One region of the Paenibacillus sp. FSL R5-0470 genome, then DNA from elsewhere that is predicted to be linked to it. Evidence: riboswitches for the same ligand, from Rfam matches in the RefSeq annotation. Region 1 holds a riboswitch; each other region holds the start of a gene.

Region 1 (7,426 bases):
AACAGAACCAGAATTGCGGCGGTAGAAGTAAAGCCACCATATCCTCCTGCGAATTCGCCCATTTTAACTCCTCCTTTGTAATTGAATACAATTTAAAATATACAAGCTTTTGTAATGATGACCAGTAGGATAAAGAGCACTAAGATTGCCCCTGTGGATGTAAAGGCTCCACCAACAAAACGTTCAGGTTCACGTTCACGTTCACGTTCACCAACGCCGCAACAACGTTCTCCACGTACTTCGCCCATTTGTCAATTCCTCCTTTTTAATTGGATACAAAACTAAGATATGCGGGATTTGTATCGGTGCTTGGGTAAAAAAGAAACGAAAATAGTAGGCCTGTTGCGGGATCCGACATTTCGTAAAAAACAAAAAAATACCCACCAGCCGAAGCCAGTGGGCGGTTTTTCCCGGTTTTATGATTTTTTTAAATAAGGGCTATAGCCAGCAGAGTGAACAAACTCAAGGTTAAGATGTCATTTGTAGCAAAAGGATTACCAAAAAAAGCTGAAGTGTGCACAGATCCGTTATGTTCCGTTCTTAAGTAAACATTATTTCTGTCCACATTTGTAATTACGCCTACGTGCTGTCTACCATCTTTAGTCAGAATCCGCACTCTTCTATTCATGTAGCGCAAGCAGCTGCAATAAGCATCCATCAGGAAACTCCCCCTCGCTCGTATTACTTTATTTTATGATAAGAGGTTACGCCGGTAACGGCCAGCAGCGCCCAAAACTTCCGGCTCGACAAATTAACTTTCCAGTTCACATTGTAAGGTTAACTGTCTTACTTGCTCTTTCTTGCCGTTTACGAGTACTACCACTTTATTGTCATTGTTGCCCTGATTCGCTGTTTCCTTCTTTTTCAGCCCTAGGTACTTTGCAATCCCGATCACATGGCTATCAATGATTGCTTGGATAACCACATCTTTTTTGAGTTTGGCAGCGTCGGTTGCCACATCCAAAAATAAATTCTCCGTGAGTACTGCAGGCATGTTGCTCTCACGCACCACGTGCAGGTTTTTTGCCTTTTGGCCCCGGTCGTTGGGGACTCCATTACAAGCGGAAAAGACACTCTTTCGGTAGAAGAATGGTAGAAGAAACAAAAAAGCGCGACTCCCCAAACTTCAAGAATCCGCGCCAAATATGGTTTTTTGGGATGCTGGTGAAGGGAATTGAACCCCCGGCCTACGCATTACGAGTGCGTTGCTCTACCCCTGAGCTACACCAGCTTAAGGCCGATTTTTCTGTCAAACAAAAAATATTATACAACTTTCAGCCAGAAACGCAAGCCTATTTCTCCCTATTTCCCTACTCTCCCGAACTGCTATTCCACCTGTAGTTTACGCTCCACAGACTCCAGCTTTCCACGGCTAGTGGAGGGTTTATCGCGGCGGTCGTCTATTTTAAGTGAGGTAGAGACACGCTCTGCACCTGCGGCAAAAGGAGACTCGTGCAGTGCTTCGACTGCAGCAAAAATACGCTGAAGAGGCCCTTCGATGATTGTACCCATGGATGTAAGCTCATAAGTAATCCCTTCTACCGTCTTCAGCACTCGCTGCATATCCGCAACATAGCTGCTAAGGCTCGTACTACCTGTTCCAATCGGAATAACGGTTACTTCAGCAATAGGCATGGGAATACCTCCTCGGAATTTTAAAGTATGTGTCTCCTTCTATTGTAACAACACCACCGCTCTCCCACAAATGATCTCAGCTTTATTATGCCCCTTCTTCTTTCCCCAAAATTCTCCGAAATATGACTTTCGCCACAAGTATTTTTTCTAACATGAATTCTAGGGTCATCTGCACTACATTTATGGACTCTTTGTGGCATCTTTTCGGACAATTTATGAATCATTTTTTATATGCCTGTGGATCAATTGTGGATTACTTATGGACAGCCTGTGGATCATTTGTGGAGTACTTTTGAAGAACCCGCTCCCCGCGCGGGTTTTCTAAAAAACTGTTTACAAACACAACATCTTGGGTTATTTTTATCTAACGACAACAAAATATAGTGGAGACAGGCGCTTTGATCCTTTATCGGAATTAGAGCTTAATAGGGAAGTACGGTGAAAATCCGCTGCGGTCCCGCCACTGTAACCGGATGCCCCTTACAAGCTTTTAGAAGCTTAAGATGGGCAGATCTCCTGGCAGAAGCCACTGAGGGGTAAGAGCCCCCTTGGGAAGGCGCTGAGAGGTCCTACGGAAGCCAGGAGACCTGCCTGTTTCGACGACACCAACTATGAGTGCCTGCGAGGAACAGGAACGGTGTCCGCATGCGGTCATCTTCTTAGAGGCCACTACAAATATCTGTGTGGATATTTACATAACGCATCGGGCATTTTCTGCCATCCTCGCTAGAGGATGCTTTTTTTATGAGATCACAATGAATATACGGCCGCTTATGCGGCCCCACTTCTTAATGATAGGACGATAGACTGAGAGGAGAGCTATACAATGACGTTGTTGGAGAGACAATTTAACGGTACAACAAATGCACGAGAAGTTCTTTTAGAAGAGCTCATTGATTTAGGACGCGATATTATCGACAGCCGGGATTTGGACCTGCTGCGCGAGAATGCCAATTTGAACGGAGAGAGTTTCTCCGGTAAAATGAGCAAGTTCGGCAGTGAATATTCAAAATGGTACGCCCGCAACTTTACGATGCCGCCGCAGCTAGTGCAAGCCATTGATGACAATGTCGTCTATGTGCATGATCTGGATCAATACGCAATCGGAACGACTAACTGCATTTTTATCCCGTTTGATAAGCTTCTCCGCGAAGGCTTCAACACCGGCAACGGCAGTGTTCGTCCTCCGAACTCCATAATGACAGCTATGTCACTGGTAGCAATTATTTTTCAATCCCAGCAAAATGCTCAATATGGCGGCGTATCCGCCAATAAGCTCGACTATGATCTGGCACCTTATGTAACCAAATCCTTCGCTAAGCTGTTCCGCAAGGGTCTGGATTATTTTGATGAGGGACAAGCTAATGATTCTTTGGGCGAGATTACAATGAGCCGGACCGATCTGGCGGAGTTATATCCAAAAGCATTTCGTTTTGCACTAAAGGAAACCGAAATCGAAACCCTGCAAGCGGCTGAAAGTATGGTACATAATCTCAACACCATGTCCAGCCGATCCGGTGGGCAAATTCCGTTTACCAGCATCAATTATGGTACTTGTACTTCACCAGAAGGTCAGCTTGTGATCAGCTCCCTGCTAACAGCAACGATGAACGGACTTGGCAGCGGAGAAACACCTGTGTTCCCGATTCAAATCTTCAAATGCAAGCAAGGAGTCAATCAACAGCAAGGCGATCCTAACTATGAATTGTTCTTAAAAGCGGCGGAATGTTCTGCACGCAGACTATATCCGAACTTCGCTAATCTGGACGCTCCGCTAAACTTGCAGTATTATGATCCAAGTGATCCTGATACGGAATTTGCTACAATGGGCTGCCGCACCCGAGTGCTCGGTGACCGTTTTGGGCGTAATCATTGCTCCGGGAAGGGCAACCTTTCCTTTAATACACTGAATCTGGTTCGGCTCGGTCTAGCACACGGCACAGTAACAGGCCGACGTACCGTCGCAGACGAAGCTGGCTTCTATGAGGATCTAAATCACTATATGGATATTGCGCTGGAAGGACTTCTTCATCGGTTCCACATCCAAAGCGCGCAAAAAGCTAAAGCATCCGATTTCATGATGCGAGAAGGCGTCTGGGAAGGCGGCGAAAATCTCGCTCCTGAAGACTCTGTAGGCGAACTGCTGAAGCATGGTAGTCTGTCGCTTGGCTTCATCGGTATGGCGGAATGCATGAAAGCCATGTACGGCAAACACCATGGCGAGGATATGGAAGTCCATGCCAAGGCTGTGGCTATCGTGCGTCACATGCGGGAGTATTGCGACCTTAAAAGTGAGGAACTTAATCTCAACATTACCTTGTTCGCAACACCAGCAGAGGGCCTGTCCGGCAAATTCACCAAGATTGATCGCAAGGTACTGGGTTCTATTCCGGGCGTAACTGACCGTGAGTATTATACGAACTCTTTCCACATCCCTGTATACTACGATCTAGGTGCTGCTCAGAAGATCAGCTTGGAAGCTCCTTTCCATGAATACTGCAATGCCGGGGCTATTTCTTATGTCGAATTAAATGGCAATGCCCGCAGCAATCCATCTGCTTTTATCAAAATCATTAAATATGCACTAGAACAACAGGTCAGCTACTTCAGCATTAACCATCCGATTGACCGCTGCTCCAGCTGCGGATACGAAGGCGTAATTGGGACAAACTGTCCTTCCTGCAACGCACATGAGAATGACGTGCACATCCGTCGTTTGCGCAGAGTTACAGGTTATTTAACTGGCGACTATCAGACCCGCTTCAATGCCGCCAAACAAGCCGAAGTACGGGATCGCGTTAAGCATCTATGAATATTTGCGGATACTATCCGGAGTCGATTAACGAGGGAGAGGGCATGCGGGCCGTCCTCTTCATCAGCGGCTGCCGTCATCGTTGCCCGGGATGCTTTAATCCCGAGACATGGAACTTTAAATATGGAGAAGTCTTCACCTTAGAACGTCAACATGAAATCATTGCAGAAATCGCCGCTAACCCTTTGCTGGATGGTCTAACACTGGCAGGCGGCGATCCTTTTTTCTCGGCAGAAGAGGTACTTGGGTTCATTCATGAGCTTCGCGCCGTGCTCCCTGGCTTCCCCATTTGGATTTACAGTGGTTATACGTATGAGGAACTAACCGCCCTTCCCGGTTCGCCGGAGTGGAATCTACTTACACAGTGTCAGGTATTAATAGATGGACGTTTTATAGAAGAATTGAAAGACACTACACTTCCTTACCGAGGAAGCTCTAACCAACGCATAATCGACATTCCGGCCAGTACGAACGGCTCGGAGGTCTTTCTGTGGCAGCCTACTGCGCTATAATATATCAATTTTTGATATTCAAAATTAATCCAAAATAAGAAGGGATGAAATAACCATGCCACAATTCGTAGTAAAACCAGATAATCGCCAACTGGCTTTTGATGAGAAGCGCCTTTCCGTATACGCCGACCGTATCTTAGAAGGTCTTGATCAACTAAATAAAGAAACATTGCTGCGGGGAGTAATTTCCAAACTGCGTCGTGACTCCGTAAGCGGAGAAGAAATTAGCAATGCCTTCACCATGAGTGCTCTAGAGCTTGTAACGAAAGAAGAGCCTACTTGGAAGTTTGCAGCTGCCCGTGCCCTTCTGACTACCCTTTATAAAAAAGCAGCCGTTCATCGCCGCTATAAAGCTTATCCAGAAGAGCCTTACGGTGAGCTGTACCCGCTAATTACGGATCTCGTAAAAAAAGGAATCTATCGTGAAGAGCTTCTAAGTCATTACACCAAAGAACAAATTATCGAACTAGGTGGGTGTATCGATTATACACGCGATCTTTTGTTTGACTATATCGGTCTGCTTACGCTATCCGACCGTTATTTGGCGCATGATTTTGACGGCCGTGTAATGGAGCTTCCACAAGAACGTTATATGATTATTGCTATGTACCTGATGCACCGTGAACCAGCTGAGAAACGTCTTGAGCTTGTAAAAGAAGCTTACTGGGCTATGAGCAACATCTACATGACAGCTGCTACCCCTACAATGTCCAATGCCGGCAAAAAGGTCGCTGGACAGCTATCCAGCTGCTTCATTGATACGGTAGACGATTCCCTAGAGGGTATCTTTGATTCCAATACAGACGTAGCGCGCCTTAGCAAAATGGGTGGCGGTATCGGCGTCTACCTTGGTAAAGTACGGGCACGTGGTTCGGATATCCGTGGCCATAAGAACACTAGCTCCGGCGTAATTCCTTGGATTCGCCAATTGAACAATACAGCAGTCAGTGTAGACCAGCTCGGAACACGTAAAGGTGCTGTCGCTGTCTACCTTGATGTATTCCATAAAGATATCCTCGCTTTCCTCGATCTTAAACTAAATAATGGTGACGAGCGTATGCGTGCACATGACGTATTCCACGGTGTAACCCTGCCGGACTTGTTCATGGAAGCTGTTGAATCACGCAGCCACTGGAACCTCTTCTGCCCACATGAAGTGAAGAAGGTTATGGGCTGGACGGATGAGAACGGTCGTCCGCTTGGTCTGGAAGACTTCTACGATGAAGAGCTTGGTAAGGGCACTTTCCGTGAAAAATATGCTGAAGCTACAGCCAATTTGGAATTGTCCCGTATTACCGTTCCTGCGATCGACATCATGAAACGGATTATGAAATCACAGCTTGAAACAGGTACTCCATATATGTTCTACCGTGATACGGTTAACCGGACGAACCCGAACCGTCACCAAGGTATGGTCTTCTCTTCCAACCTGTGCACAGAAATTATGCAGAATCAATCCGCTACCGTTATTGAACAGGAAGAATTAGTAACCAAAGATGGCAAGACCAGGATTGTTATCTCCAAAATCCCTGGCGATTTCGTAGTCTGCAACCTGAATTCGATTCACTTGGCACGTGCGATTCCAGCTGGTGTGCTGGAAAGACTTGTACCTATCCAAGTACGTATGCTGGACAACGTAATCGACATTAATAATATTGAAGTTCTGCAAGCACAATACACGAACAGCCAGTACCGCGCAGTCGGTCTCGGCACATTCGGCTTGCATCACCTATTGGCACTCAAGGGCATTCGTTGGGAATCTGATGAAGCCGTAGAATATAACAACCATTTGTATGAACACATCAACTACCTGTTGGTACGTTCGAGCATGGAGCTTGCCCGTGAAAAAGGCCGTTATCCGAAGTTCGCCGGTTCCGATTGGGAGACAGGTGCATACTTTACTTCACGTGGCTACGTTAGCGGTGAACAAGAAGGTAAATATGTTACCACTGAACAATGGCGCGAGCTGCAAGAAGAAGTGGCTAAAGACGGTGTTCGTAACGCATGGATGTTCGCGATTGCACCGAACGGCTCCACATCGATTATTGCCGGCTCCACAGCCAGCATTGATCCTTTGTATGAACTGCTTTCCTATGAAGAGAAAACAACTTACAAGATCGCTAACCCAGCACCAGATCTGTCCGACAAGACGATTTGGTACTATAAAACTGCGTTTACAATTGACCAAAACTGGTCGATCCGCATGGCTTCTGCTCGTCAGCGTCACGTCGATCAAGGTCAAAGCTTCAACCTGTATGTTCGTCCTGACATCAAGGCTACCGAGTTCCTTGAGCTGCATCTGAACGCCTGGAAGGGCGGATTGAAATCAACTTATTATGTGCGTAGCCGTGCTTTGACAATAGAAGAGTGTGATTCTTGCGCTAGCTAATTATCTTAGTGCCCTGAATAGAAAAACGATGATGAATTTCGTAACTGCGAGGAATGTTTGGGCTTCCGGCCGCTGTTG
Region 2 (7,426 bases), 350 kb from region 1:
TTTGTGTTCGTAGTGGGAGCTACCTGGCTGCTGTCAGCCCCGCGGTATTTGCTTGTTGCATTTCCACTAGCTTTTGCTGCTGTCGCGATCACTGAAGAGAAATCAAAGGATGCTATCCTTACTGTAGTTTCTGTTGCGGGGAGTCTTTTGTATTTAGCGATGTTTGTGGCAGGATATCCAGTGTATTGATGAATCATGTTAAAATAGGGGGGAACGCTTAAACGCGTTCTCCTTTTTTTGTGAATAACCTTATAGAAACGATGGTGGGTATGAAGATTGAGTACGACAATCAGGTGATCGAGTTTAATGTTCAATATGGAAATGGCAAGAAAATCTCCATTCATATAGATTCTTCAGGGCGTATAACACTCAAAGCTCCCAAGAAAACAAGTGAAGAGACGATCAAAAGCGTGGTAGAGCGTAATGGGAAATTAATAGTGGAGAAGCTGCAAAGTATTGAAGCGAACCGAGAAACACCAAAGCTGAAAGAGTATGAAGACGAGGGTAAGTTCCTGTATCTAGGCAAATATTATTCGCTGCAAGAGCTAATAGAGACAGGGGATTTAAATGAGGAAGAGCTTAAACTTAAGCTGAAGAAATTCTATTTCGCTAGCTGTAAGAAGGTTGTAGCTGAACGGATCAATAAATATCAGACGCAGCTTAGAGTAAAGCCAAAGACGATTGACATTGTTGAGTCTAGAACCAAGTGGGGAAGCTGTAGCTCGGATAAAAAGCTAACCTTTAACTATCGCCTAGCGATGGCTCCAGTGGAAGTTATCGATTATGTAATCATCCATGAACTGTGTCATTTACTTCATATGAATCATGACCGCTCTTTTTGGCGAAAGGTTGGAAGCCTCATGCCGGATTATAAGGAGAAGGAAGAGTATTTAGCTAGATATGGGCGTGCTATGACGCTGTGATAATCAGAGATTAATTCAGATGGTCCATTTTCTGGTGAATAAAAGGAAGGGAAGAGGTAAAACTATGTTCACAAAATAGAACTGGAAGAAATTTAAATGCGGAGGTAAATGATGACACAGAATAAAGGAAATTCACAACGCCAGATTCGAACTTCAATTCTTTGTTTGATCTGTGCCTGCACCGTCCTATTAAGTGGCTGCTCTAAAGCTGCCAATGAAACCACACAAGTAACTCCAACACCTATAACAGAAGCCACTGCACCTGCGGCTACGAACAATGCAACAGAACAACCCAATGCATCATCCGGTACAAATACAGAGGGACTTCCGGCGGATGTTAGCGTTCAGAGAGTCATTAAGGAAGTCACTTTAAAGGACGGCTATCATAAAAAGATTGAGCTGCTGACAGACGGAGGCAAGCGGGTTACCATTACGGATCCGAGCCAAAAGATTGTTTTGCAGCAGATTGAATATGATGGGAAGATTACTACGTCTAATGGTAAACAGGTTACCGTTAAAGTCGAAGGTGGGGGAGAGCAGACCCTAACCATCCCCGATCATGTAGTGATCGAAGATGAGGACAAGCTTGGACTGATGCCAGGTGTTGATATCGAGTGGACAGTGAATGCCGAGGGGCAAATCGAAAGTGTTGAACTGGAGGATTAAAGAGATACTGAGGTGGCTGGCTAAATGAAATTTCTAATCGTATTTGGCAGTATAGTGGTTCCCGTCGCCATGCTAATGATACAACGGAAATGGATAAAGTGGCGTATTGTTTTTAATGTAACTTCTGTGTTGTCTACGCTTATTTTAGGTAATATTTCTGCCCTAGCTATATATGAAATATTAAGAGATAACACGGTATTTATGACCTCGATCCATGCGATTTTTTTGAATCCAATGTTCCTTTTAACGGGAGCTTATCTTGGAGTATATCTGGTCTATCGCTTGATGTTGATGACGTATGAAGAAGTATATGTATGATGTAGTTTAAAAAAAGGAGTGTCCCCGTGAAGGGACACTCCTTTTTTTATTATACAGCGAAAGCTAAGAGGGCTTTCCTACAACGTTTGTTCCACTCTTCGTGATCTTGTACGTAAGGATATCACCATTCCAAAAGTGGAATTTCAAGATGACCTCTCCATCTTTAACATCTTTAAAGAAGGCTGGAAGCAGCTTGATTTCTTTCGTGTTATAAGAGGGTGAGAACGTATTGCCGAACTCCTTGAATGGTGTCCAGTCTTGCGGGCCTGCATTGCCACCAGCGGTATAGACAGCCTCCATCGTGGCAAGCTGGTTACCATTAAAGGTAGTTGGAATCACAAACGATTCAGTCGTACCTTTGGCATCACTTAATTTGGCAGTGTCATTCACGATGATCTTTAGTCTCCACGCAACGCCTTTGTTGAATTTCAGCGTTAACACAGCATTTTCACCGTATTTTTGGGAAGCTGTGAGCTTTTTAAGTTGGCTGGCTTTGATTGTGAGTTCTTCGCCATTTAAGGTGTAATCTTTGCCTTTAGTTAGATATTTGCCATTTACACTAATGGTAGTAAGCTTATTTCCGTTTAGATTAAGCTTCACTTTGGTGTCTTTGATCGCTGCCCCTTTTTTTAGATAGACCAGATCGCTTTCAGTGCTGGAGGAACGTTCCTTCAGACCAGACATTAATACACCCTGCAGCTCAGAATCGGACCACTTATACGTTTTGCGGTTGAAATGCTGCCCATTATCCCAGAGCATGGAGGTCATTTTCTTTTCTTTTAAATAATAGGTAAGGTACTCGAAGAATTTCAGCTTCTCGCCTTGTTCAATCACACCTGTATCTTTATCGAATCCTAGCAGTCCAAACTCACCAACGATAACAGGGATTCCTTTGGCTACGAATGTGTTGTAAACGTTATCAAAAGTTTGGATGATATCGTTTTTTGTATCTTTTTCAAATGTGGTGTAACCAGCGATATTCACACTGAACGGCCAGAAGCCATAGTAGTGAACGGTCGCAATTATGTTCGGATCGTTAAGAGCTGTAATCGTCTTGTAGAGCTGATCCATTCTAGGTTGGGTAGGAGAAGTCTCTAATGAAGGTAGCACTAGCGGACGGACATCATTTTTTCCACCTGAGTTTCGAACGATCTGATGGAAGGAATTGTTGAGCTCTGCAAGCATCTGTTCCATCTTCGCTTCATCCGTACTTCCGCCATCTGTGAAACGAGGTTCATTAATGCTTTCGAACATCAGCTTATCGGATTTATCCTTAAAGCGGTCCGCAATTTGAGTCCATGCTGCATTATAACGCTCCAGCGTTTCCTCATGCTTCTCTTCCATATGACTTACCCATAACCAGGAGTCGTGATGGACGTTAATCATTACATATAACTTGGCGTCCAGCGCCCAGCCTACAACTTCTTCGACACGGTCGAGGTAAGCTTGATCAATGGTGTAGTTCGGTGCTTCACCTATGTGTGAATCCCAAGTGATAGGAATACGGATACTTTTGTAGCCTTGTGCGGCGATTTTCTTAATCAGTTCTTGGGTCACACGCGGATTGCCCCAGGAGGTTTCATCCTCACCTGTAGCATCTAGAGTATTGCCAAGGTTCCATCCGGGCTGCATATCGTCCACATAGGATTGGATCTTACTCTTTGGTGCTGCCTTAGCTTGTTGCTCGTCCTTAGTGGCAGCGGCGGCAATGGATGAGAACAAAGAGAGCAGAAGAGCGGTGACAAGGGTCAATGATAAGAATGATTTCTGGATTCGAGTAGTCATTGAATTCTCCTTTGTAAGATCATTTTTGAGGATGCTTAAACCTGACCTTCCTTGGTACTTTGGTGCTTAGATGAACACGTACACCTCCATGAATTCGTTGTAAACGCTTACCAAATACCCTAACATAGAATAATTTCAACGAGTACCTTACTAATTTGTGGTAAATTCATATATGAATTAGTGATTTGCAGTGATTCCAAAGTTATGGAGGGCAATCCAGTGAGCAGATTTCATTACATAGGCTCGGCTACAGAGCTTCCGTTAGGAGAAAGAGGCAGTGTACCGTCAGCAAAGACATATAATGAAGTGAAAAATTCCCCGGAGTATAAGAAACAAAGAGAGGCTCTGCGCCTGCAAGGCATAATTCCTTTGGATGACATCGCAGATCTATCTCATTTAAGAGATGAGGATTGTCTTGTATACGACTCGGAAGAAGATGCAGCGGGTATTTTTATAGAGGAACTTGGGTATTGGAACGATGAGATCCGCAAGCATTTTCGGAGTCCATATGTGTACCGGATTTCACCGAATTGGGGCGGCTTCTCTGTAACCCCTAAGCTAAAAGATACTCTACCGGGATCGTATAACGCCTCACTCAAGTGTTGTCGGGAGTTATTTAGGCTTATGACAGATTATGGGGTATCTGGTGCCGAGTTCGAGCTCTATACATGCTGGGCTGAGGAAGAAGGACTCCCACGTAATAAGAAGTATGATCGAATCTTTGATTTGGCCTCTTTGTCACTGGAGGATGGTTTTGAGCTGAGAGAAAAAGAATATATTGTGGTTAGAATGATTTGATATTCAATAGGATTATTGCTAACTACTCGTTATACAAAAAACAAATATTGCATGACAAAAGCAACTATATTAGATATGATGAAGCATGAAAAATTAATATTAGCAATAGGTGCCAATTATGAATGTTTCGGAATTACAATCATAGATTGGTTAAATGGAAAGCGGGTGTGAATCCCGCGCGGTCCCGCCGCTGTGAAAGAGGAGTCCTTGCAAGGTGCCACTGGGAAACTGGGAAGGTAGCAAGGGTGATGATACTTGAGCCAGAATATCTGCCTGTTTCTAATACACCGTTAAACTCTACGAGCGATAGAGAGGTGTTTGATATAGTATATGCCTGCTATTGTTGCGGTTCACTATCTTAAACCTCTTGACGTTATGTTGAGTGGTTTTTTTGTAGTGCTATGAAAGTTTATTCTGTTTTTTAACATAGGAAGAGAAGGGAAGGGTTATGGAAACATGAAGAAAAATAAGTTTTCAGCTTGGTTACTTATTGTAGCAGTATTTATCACGACGTTCTCTACAAGCGTAATCCCGGCTCATGCGAATGAAGCAATTGCCGATAGTGCAGTTGTAACAACAGAGGTTGATCAAGCTCTAGTAGAGCAGATTAATGCGTTAGTACAAGAGCCAGATACAGAGAAGCCTACGATTTTGATAGAAGGTATACAAGATAAACAGGAAGTATCCAGTAAAGATTTAAGCTTCAAAGTAGTGGTTACAGACAATGTCTACAAAGACATTATTCCAGTAGTTAAGCTGAACCAAGTCGTTCTATCAGCTACTAATGGTGAGTACAAAGCATCTCTTAACCCGGGTAGTAACGTAATCGCAGTAACGGCTGTGGATGGCGCAGGAAACAAAGCAGATAATGTAACCTATCAGGTTACTTATAAAATCACTGCCAAAGAACAGTTAGATAAAAGTTTGGCCTACATCGTTAACACCGTAAAGAATCCGTCATTTGGAACAGGTAGCGGAGAATGGTCGATTCTTTCTCTAGCACGTGCGAACTACAAAGTACCAAGTGGTTATTATGATCTCTACTACAATAATGTAACTAAGATGGTTGAAAGTTTATTGGCAACAAATAATGGTAAACTCCACCCATATTTCAGTACAGAGAATTCCAGAGGGATTCTAGGTCTTGCATCTATCGGAAAAGATATCACGAATGTTGCGGGATATGATCTGAGAACTGCGCTCGCTGATTATCAATTGGTTAAGAATCAAGGGATTAATGCTCCTATATTTGCTCTGATTGCCTTAGATACTCGAAATTACGATATTCCTGTAGTTGAAGGGGATAAAGAGCAAACCACAAGAGAAAAACTGATTCAGCTCATTTTAAGTAAAGAAATAACCAATGGTGGATGGGCTTTTTTTGGTTCTCGGGCCGAAGTCGATATGACTGGAATGGCCGTACAAGCTCTTGCGCCTTATTATGATAATCCGAATGTAAAAGCTGCTGTGGATCGGGCAGTCGCATGGTTGAAAGATAACCAAAACAGTCAAGGTGGATATTCAAGTAGCGAAAGCATCGCACAAGCTATTGTTGCTTTAACAGCAATTGGCATAGATCCACACAGTGACCCAAGGTTTGTTAAAGAGGGTAAATCCCTAATTGATGCGTTATTAGCCAACTCTGGACCTGATGGTGGCTTTAAGAGTAGACCAACAGGAGCAGTAAATGGTATGGCAACAGATCAAGGTACATATGCACTGGTTGCTTATGATCGTCTGATCAATCATAAGAATCGTCTATATGATATGTCTGACGAAAAGCCGGGACCTGTTCAACCAGATGATCCGAAAGAAAAAGAAATAGAGTTACCTTCGGGTGATAAGCCGGAAGTTGTAATCAAAGATGATGCTCATGATTATATCATTCCGATCAGCTCTGGAGACAGCAACAAGGAAATAACGGTAGTTATTCCTAAAGATCAACAATCGAAGGTTAGTGTCAGTTTACTTAGTAACAGCGATCTTCCTCAGATAGAGGCTACCAAAGGTGACGTATCTGTAGTTATTCCAAAGGGTGCAAAAGTTACAAGTGGGGATGCCTCTGCGATTGAATTGATCTCTCCTTTAACAGGCACAGAATCTGAAATAAAAGATAGTCTGAACCAGGTTATTTCTCAGGACAAGAAGCTGGAGAACATTATCCAAGCTTTTTCCATGGGTGGCAATGCAAAGGTAGAATTCAGTCACTTTATTACGTTAACCTTTAAGGACCTTAAAGGAAAAGATGTAGCCTATATTCAAGACGGCACACCTCATGCGATTCAAAAATTTGCAAGTGACGCCTTAGGTTTGGCAAGCGGCAAGTCAGAGTATGCATACGATAATGGAAATGATTTAATCGTAAAAACCAATCACTTCACTGATTACATTGCGTACACCTCCAGCGCAGTACAAACACCTGGTGATGGTGGAAGTGGTACTGGCGAAGGTAACGGTAGTGGCAATGGCAACGTTGGCGGTGGTGGAACCACTCCATCGAAGCAATATGTAACCCTATCCGTGGATAAGCTTACGATCAATAAGGGATACGTTGTTCCATCGGCACAGATAGAGCTCCAACCGGGTGACACAGTATGGTCTGTATTAAAGAGAGTGCTCGACAGCCGAGGTATCGTCTATAAATATAAATGGACAGAAATATACAATAGTGTGTATGTCGAATCCATAGCGGGTGATGGAGAATTTGACCATGGTAGCGGTAGTGGATGGATGTACAATGTGAATGGACAGTATCCGGATTTTGGGGCATCTCAATATACCCTGAGTGCTGGAGATAGTATTCAGTGGCGTTATACAACACAGTGGGGTGCGGATCTAAATGCACCGATACCAACTACAAGCCCTACTCCAACCCCATCTGCCACTCCTAAACCAAGTGGAGTTCCAGGAGCGGGTGGAGGAACTAATCCAGAAGC
Region 3 (7,426 bases), 2.4 Mb from region 1:
CCGACGCTCGCGAATATTTTTACGGGAAACTAATACAATTGCTAAAATAATGGCAGCCCCGATAAGTATCGGTAACGCTCCTGCAAGGATAACGACAATCCACTGAAACATCACAGATAGTGCATTTAAGCTTCCTTTAAGAGCATCTGAAGCACGTTCCAGTAACGGCCCTTGCTCCTTCTTCTCTTTGACAGCAATGCTTTCATCCGTCTGATACACTCTCAATTCTACCGTAGAAAAGGATACATTCTGATTGATATAACGCATTCTACCTTTAATCTGCTCAATGCTTTCTTGAATCGAACCAAGCTCGTTCGCGAAGGCGACCAGATCAGTGGATTTCGTCGCTTTTTTCATAAACTCTGTATATTGTGCTTCCATTAGCTGTTTTGCCTTCAAACGTGACTCCAGATCAACATACTCTTCTGAGACATCCTGACCTTGAATGCTGCGCTGTAGAGATTCGTGTTTTACTTGTTCTAATTTATTCAGAAAAGGTGAGAATCCGGAGGCAGGCACCTTAAGGATAAACGTCCCACCTTGCTCGTACTGCGACATATTTTCATTAAACTCAATAATATATCCATTGGCCATGGTTACTAAATTACGTATTTCAGTCTGTGCTTTTCCATAGTCTTCTACTTCCATGTTAAGATTCGCTTTATAGATCAGCTTCTTGTTCAAGCCCGCTACTACATCGCTACCAGTAAATCCTGCACTTGCTTGATCTGTATTTTCTGATGTGGAGCCCTTTACAGCCATATTCTCGCTGCCAGTTGCTTCTGCCTCAGGAGCTGCCGAAGTGCTTTGATCCGCTGTTGAGGCCATCGAGCTTTGCGATTGTACCTCTACTGCTGCGTCGTTACTCGTACTACCATTTTCTTTTGCCAAACTATCTGCCGCTGAATTTCTATCCGCTGAGCCACAACCCGCCAAGACTACCGTAAGAATTAATAAACATAAGTAATGCAGACCCCATTTGCGCATTCTCATTCCTCCAAAAATGTAATAGATACCGCTTGCACGGATCATAATATCGTTACGGAATGTCTTGTTCTAAGCAGATCTCTTCCGTCACTCTTTACTAAGACGTTCCAAAACTTGGAAGGTTGCACTGAAAAATGGAATTGTGAACAGTTTCTTTTGAATTATGCTCTCTAAATAAAAAAAGAGTCGCATTTCTGCAACTCTTTTAGTTTAAGCTATTATTTTTCGAGCAAAAATCGACCTGGGTTAGAAGTGCTTTGTTTAATGGCATAAAACCGCTTAATAAGCTTGCCACTGTTTGTTTTGCGGTTACACTAAAGCTTGTATTCGCAATATAGCCTTGAGATACTGAAAAGCTAATGTTTAACAACGAATTTACAGAAGCACTGTTGTATACAGGCTGAGAGATTCTTCTAGTCAAACCACTTCTAGTGACATATGGGACACCATAACCATTCGAATAACTCATTTGCTTACACGCACTTTATTTGGTACAATTACCACGTCTAAACACGTAAAAAAATACCAAAAACCCTCTATTCATAATGAATGAGGGCAGAACACGGTTCTGTTCGGACAAGCTCCACCTTGTTGAACAGAGAAGTTTTTTAATAATGCTGTCTATTACTAAAAGGGGAGGTGAACCCTCATGGCAAAAGACGTAATTTGCGAAGTTAACTCCTGCACCCACTGGGCAGAAGAGAACAAATGCAGTGCTGATTCTATCTTTGTAGCTTTCCACAGCTCCCAAGAACCTACACGTGCAGAAGAAACAGATTGCAAGACTTTCGAAAGCAAATAAGGTGATGATTTGAAGGGACCCTCCACGGTTCCTTCTTTTCTTTTCTCATTCTATCAAGAATGAGAATTATTATCAAGTGGCTGAAATAAAAAGCCAGGGAGAAATTCCCCGGCTATGATTTATTGTATACTTCTTATGTTATTTGGAAGCACTAACTCCTGCATTTTCTCTTGCAATAGCGGCAGCCTTTACCATGTTACGAAGTGCATCTTCTGTCTCCTGCCAGCCACGTGTCTTAAGACCGCAATCCGGATTAATCCAGAACTGTTCAGGATCAAGCACCCGCAGCGCACGATCAATATTAGCTGTCATCTCTTCTACTGCAGGAACCCGTGGACTATGGATATCATATACACCAAGACCAATTCCTTTATCATACGCCTGCTCCTCAAAGCTAACGATCAGTTCCCCATGGCTACGTGAAGTCTCAATAGAGATAACATCCGCATCCATCGCTGAAATGGAGTCTATCATGTCATTAAATTCGCTATAGCACATGTGGGTATGAATTTGTGTCGTAGCCTTCACATGATTCGTCGCGATACGGAACGACTTCACCGCCCAATTCAAGTATGCCTCATGATCTTCAGCCTTCAAAGGAAGTCCTTCACGGATAGCCGGTTCATCTACTTGAATCATCTCTATGCCTGCATCCTCCAATGCTTTAACTTCATGACGGAGCGCTAAGGCAATTTGATTCGCTACTGCTTCCCGACTAAGATCATCACGTACGAAAGACCAATTGAGAATCGTAACAGGACCAGTCAACATACCTTTAACAGGAAGGGAAGTTAACGACTGAGCATAGACGCTTTCTTTTACAGTCATAGGCTGGATAAAAGCTATATCCGCATAAATAACTGGTGGCTTAACGCAGCGTGATCCGTAGGATTGAACCCAGCCATTACTAGTAAATAAGTAACCATCCAACTTCTCCCCGAAAAACTCCACCATATCGGTTCTTTCGAACTCACCATGCACGAGTACATCCAGACCCAGCTTTTCTTGGAAAGTGATTGCATCTGCAATCTGCTCACGAACGAACCCGTCGTAACGCTCTTGATTCCATACGCCTTTACGCCATTTCAACCTTGCCTGGCGCACTTCTACGGTCTGTGGAAAGCTTCCGATTGTTGTCGTTGGCAGAAGTGGCAGCTGCCACTTCTCCTGCTGCACCTTCAGGCGTTCAGCAAAAGGTAGGCTACGTTGGTCTGGTAAATCTGTAAGTCCGAGAACTTGCTCGGCCACATCCTTACGACCGCGTTCAGGAAGTGCACGGAAGGCAGTAAGGGCTTCACGACTGGCCGTCAACGCAGCAGCAGCTTCTGCTGTACCCTCTAAGGCTGCGGCAAGCAGGCCAAGCTCTCTAAGCTTCTCATCGGCAAAAGCTAAAGCAGCCTTAACGGTGGCCTTCAGCTTCACCTCACCCTGAACAGTAACCGGAACATGCAGCAAACTGCAAGAAGGCTGTATAATAAGACGATCAAGTGATACATGTACACTCAGCTTCTCGATTAGCTGCAGCTTAGCATCCAGATCTGAGCGCCAGATGTTGCGTCCGTCAATAATACCCGCTCCCAGCCACTTATCCTCAGGCCAGCCAAGACGTTCAATCGATGCCAGGTTCGTCCCGCCATCATGGACAAAATCAAGACCTAAACCTTGTACCGGAAGTTTGAACAGCGCCTCCAGCGGTTCAGCAGCTTCAAAGTAAGTCTGCAGAATAATATTTAATCCAGGCACGGATTCAGCAATTTCTGTGTAAATCGAGTGAAGTAAGGATAATTCTGATTCATTTATTCCTGTAACAATCGCTGGTTCATCAATTTGTACCCAGCTTACTCCTTCTTGCTTCAGTTCCTGCAACAGCTGAACGTAAACCGGAAGAAACCGAGCAGCAATCTTCGCAATATCCGCAGATGCAAAACCTTTTGACAACTTAAGGAATGTATAAAGGCCTAAAACCACAGGTTTACCCTCAATTCCCGCTTGGGACTTGGCAAAACGATAAGCAGCCAGTGGTTTATTCTCGGTCAGACGCGGCGTTTGTGCACCGATCTCTGGAACGATGTAATGATAGTTCGTATTGAACCATTTAGTCATCTCGCAAGCAGTAGCCTCAGCATTTCCTCTAGCCATCGCAAAATAAAGATCAAGCCCAATATCGCCACCATCATACGCATAACGTGGAGGTACGATCCCGAACATTACAGCTGTATCTAGCACATGATCGTAGAACGTAAAATCATTTACCGGAATTAAATCAATTCCTGCCTCCTGCTGAGTCTTCAAATGCTGAAGCTGAATTCCTGTCATTTCAGTACGGAACGCTTCCTCATTTATTTTTCCCGCCCAGAAGGCTTCCAACGTTTTCTTCCACTCGCGGTTTTTTCCGATTCTTGGATAGCCAAGATTGCTTACTTTTACTTTGTTCGTCACTTTGCAGCTCCCCTTCTCCATCTTCTTATTTTGGACTCGATATCACTTGCATTCCTTTAAAAAAGAGCGCCCTTCCCTAAAAAAGTCAAAGGGAAAGACGCCCATAATATACCTATGGTTAACGTCTAACACCTTCCTATCCTCCGTAGGTGAAGCAGTGCTGTTGAAACAGGCAGGTCTCCTGGCTAGCGGTGTCAGCATCCTTAGCAGTCTTCCCAGCAGTAGTAAATTGCCAGTGACATATGTTGCTATGGACTCTTCCGTTACAGTGGCGGGACCGCATCGGCTTCAAACCGAATTTCCCTATTAAGCCTACCGAATTACTAATTTCCGGCAAGCACCTGTCTCCGATATTGTCAAGCTAAAACGCCTTCAGTGTCCTTATACGGACGGTAGGCGTTTATGCGAGAATGATAAGAAAGGATTTCGTGATACTTATACTTTCTTATCATCCATAAGCTGAAACGCTTTCGGTGGCCTTATACAGACCTTAAGCGTTTATGCGAGAATTATAAGGATAAAGTGAGTGTCTTAAATCTGATGTCATCATACGTGAAAGCCCCCGTCATCTGCAATAGATTACGGGGGCTTTTGTTATATCGATTCCTTATAACGGATTTAGAAAAACACGAAATATACTACTGCAGCAAGTACTATGCGATATATAGCAAATGGTAAAAGCTTAATCCGGTTGATCAATTTCAAGAAGAAACGCATCGATAATAGTGCAAATACAAAGGCACTGATAAAGCCTGCAATGAAGAACGGCAGGGCATCGATGGTGAAATATTGCCAGTTCTTCATCAGTGAGAGTAAACTGGCGCCTGCCATGATTGGAACAGCCATAATAAACGTGAAATCAGCAGCAGCGCGATGACTCATACCCAGAAGAACACCACCAGAAATCGTCGACCCGGAACGAGAAAATCCCGGCCACAAGGAGAAGCACTGGACCAGACCAACACCTAGCGCCTGCTTATATGTAATCTGATCGACACTCTCCGTTTGAATCTTCTTTGGTCCGAATAGATCCGCAATAATCATTAATACAGCACCGACTACTAGACCGATTAACACGGTGGATGTAGAGAATAAATGCTCGTCAATATAATCATTAAACAGAACCCCCAGCACGCCTGCTGGCACTAAACCTACAAGCACCTGTGTAAGCTTCAGGTGGCCGCCTTTTTCAAGCTGTGGTTGTTGCTCGGTTACAGGATCCAACTGCTTGCGGCTGAAGCGCTTTAAGCCCAGCAATTCAATGAACCTATTTCTAAAAATAACTACAACTGCTAATATTGACCCCAGCTGTATAACCACTTTGAACGTATTGGCCGTATATTGCCCAAATAACTCTGTCGATTTTAACCACATATCATCAACAATAATCATATGACCTGTGGAGGATACCGGAGCAAATTCAGTCAATCCTTCAACAATTCCCAAAATAATAGCTTTAATAATCGTTAATAGCTCCATTTGTTCTCCTCCTTTTAATCATAACTTTTATCTATAAGTCCTTCTCGGCTCAACCTTCGGTATTCATTTTCCGGCTGCGCTTGCGGAAGAACAAATACCCAAGGATCACTACTCCACCTGCAAGAAGCACGTACACTACGTTGGAGTACATATCCATATACATGGCGATGTCTTCCCATGACTCACCCAATGCCGCACCAATAAGCACCAGCAATAGATTCCATCCCAGCGTACCAATCGTTGTGAAGATCATAAACACTCCAAATTTCATGCCCGACATCCCTGCAGGGATCGAAATCAAACTACGCACTAGTGGAACCATCCGACAAAATAATACGGTCCAATAGCCATATTTGTCAAACCAAGCGTCAGCCTTGTGGATGTCCTTTTTGCTAATCCGGAGTAGGCCGCCCCAGCGTTCAACGATCTTTTCCAATCGATTTACATCCAACAAACGACCGATATAATAGAGAATTACTGCACCCAGCAGTGAGCCAAGCGTAGCAGCAATAATTACACCAGGAATGGTCAAATTCGTTGTGGTTGTCATGAATCCGCCAAAAGGAAGGATCACTTCGGAAGGAATCGGTGGAAATATATTCTCAAAAGCGAGCATCAGGAAAATACCAAAGTAACCAAACTGCTCCATAAAATCTGTAATCCATGCTTGCATTTCGTAACCCCCATTATTCAGATCAAGTTCTTCTTCAAGTTGCGTAAATAACGGCTGCGAATAAAAAAGAAGTAAAGTCCCTGGACAGCCAAATATCCCAATAACACTGCCCCGGTCTCCACAGCAATAGATAAGTAAAACAACCGCTGAAGCGCAATAAATGCAAACACACTATGCAAAATGGCTACCCCAACCGGAACAAAAAACAACAACGACAATTGTATCGTTACAATTCGGTTTAGCTCTTGATCTGTAAGTCCCATTTTGGACAATGTAGAATATTGATGGCGATCATGATCTAGATCTGTATACAGCCGGAAGTAAAGGAAGCTGCCTGCTGCAATGAAAAAGACAGTGCCCACCAGTAAAGAAGCGAATAGCATCGTGTTGTACAATGTTCTTTGTATTTCAAACAGCGTGCCGCTAACAACAATCGCGTATGGCGAGTTACTTTCATAGGACCGTTTCCCTTTATGAGCAAGATCCGCCGCTATACCTACTGTTCGCGGGAAATCATCCATGTAAAATCCTGTATACAAATCGGTCTGTACGGGATGAATGGCCTTGTAAAGCTCATCGCTAATCACAACACCACTGAAATCTCCCCCATCCCTTCCATCCAGCTCCGGCAATAGATATTCGGCAATCGGAACATGCTGGGTATAGCCCATTTCTCGAATGGAAAGACCTTGCTTCAGGCTGTATACCGGCTTTACTCTACCCGCTTGCAGACTCCGGTCTCGTTGCGAACCGATCATCACCAGTCCTTCATCTCTACTTAGAGGCTGCTCATCCGTCGTAAACCCTGCACGAAGCAGAGCAAGCTTATAATCACTGTAAGCAATCAAGGGAAGCCTTAACGTGCGATCTGGCCCGGTCTGAGATTCCACCTCTGCGTATTTAATCGGAATACTAAGTGTCTCATAGGGTAAACCGAGCGTTGTAAGCTCTTCCTTAATTTCGTCCAAATGCTGATCAAAAGGATCCTGCAATTGATTGCCTTTGGCTACATAACCAACTGCTGCGGGATAGTCCAATTTCAACTC

Evidence for each region. A riboswitch is a leader RNA that binds a small molecule or an ion and turns the genes downstream of it on or off. The one in region 1 is predicted to bind cobalamin.
Region 2: another riboswitch for cobalamin. It lies ahead of MKY99_RS03960 (S-layer homology domain-containing protein); the one in region 1 lies ahead of MKY99_RS02420 (anaerobic ribonucleoside triphosphate reductase).
Region 3: another riboswitch for cobalamin. It lies ahead of metE (5-methyltetrahydropteroyltriglutamate--homocysteine S-methyltransferase); the one in region 1 lies ahead of MKY99_RS02420 (anaerobic ribonucleoside triphosphate reductase).

The regions. Positions count from the first base shown of each region.
Region 1 is NZ_CP150238.1:547,914-555,339, reverse strand. It holds gene MKY99_RS02450 (sporulation protein YjcZ) at 1-62, opposite strand, end outside; gene MKY99_RS02445 (hypothetical protein) at 93-248, opposite strand; gene MKY99_RS02440 (hypothetical protein) at 428-658, opposite strand; gene MKY99_RS02435 (N-acetylmuramoyl-L-alanine amidase) at 752-1,105, opposite strand; tRNA gene MKY99_RS02430 (tRNA-Thr) at 1,160-1,231, opposite strand; gene MKY99_RS02425 (MTH1187 family thiamine-binding protein) at 1,327-1,635, opposite strand; cobalamin riboswitch at 2,010-2,245, shown strand; gene MKY99_RS02420 (anaerobic ribonucleoside triphosphate reductase) at 2,462-4,447, shown strand; gene nrdG (anaerobic ribonucleoside-triphosphate reductase activating protein) at 4,444-4,959, shown strand; gene MKY99_RS02410 (ribonucleoside-diphosphate reductase subunit alpha) at 5,015-7,348, shown strand.
Region 2 is NZ_CP150238.1:900,698-908,123, forward strand. It holds gene MKY99_RS03930 (hypothetical protein) at 1-189, shown strand, start outside; gene MKY99_RS03935 (SprT family zinc-dependent metalloprotease) at 270-923, shown strand; gene MKY99_RS03940 (hypothetical protein) at 1,032-1,589, shown strand; gene MKY99_RS03945 (transposase) at 1,614-1,907, shown strand; gene MKY99_RS03950 (cellulase family glycosylhydrolase) at 1,971-3,692, opposite strand; gene MKY99_RS03955 (hypothetical protein) at 3,912-4,490, shown strand; cobalamin riboswitch at 4,581-4,782, shown strand; gene MKY99_RS03960 (S-layer homology domain-containing protein) at 4,947-7,426, shown strand, end outside.
Region 3 is NZ_CP150238.1:5,005,451-5,012,876, forward strand. It holds gene MKY99_RS22215 (DUF4349 domain-containing protein) at 1-987, opposite strand, end outside; gene MKY99_RS22220 (DUF1540 domain-containing protein) at 1,637-1,789, shown strand; gene metE (5-methyltetrahydropteroyltriglutamate--homocysteine S-methyltransferase) at 1,928-4,228, opposite strand; cobalamin riboswitch at 4,382-4,588, opposite strand; gene MKY99_RS22230 (undecaprenyl-diphosphate phosphatase) at 4,847-5,707, opposite strand; gene MKY99_RS22235 (DedA family protein) at 5,757-6,380, opposite strand; gene MKY99_RS22240 (FtsX-like permease family protein) at 6,398-7,426, opposite strand, start outside.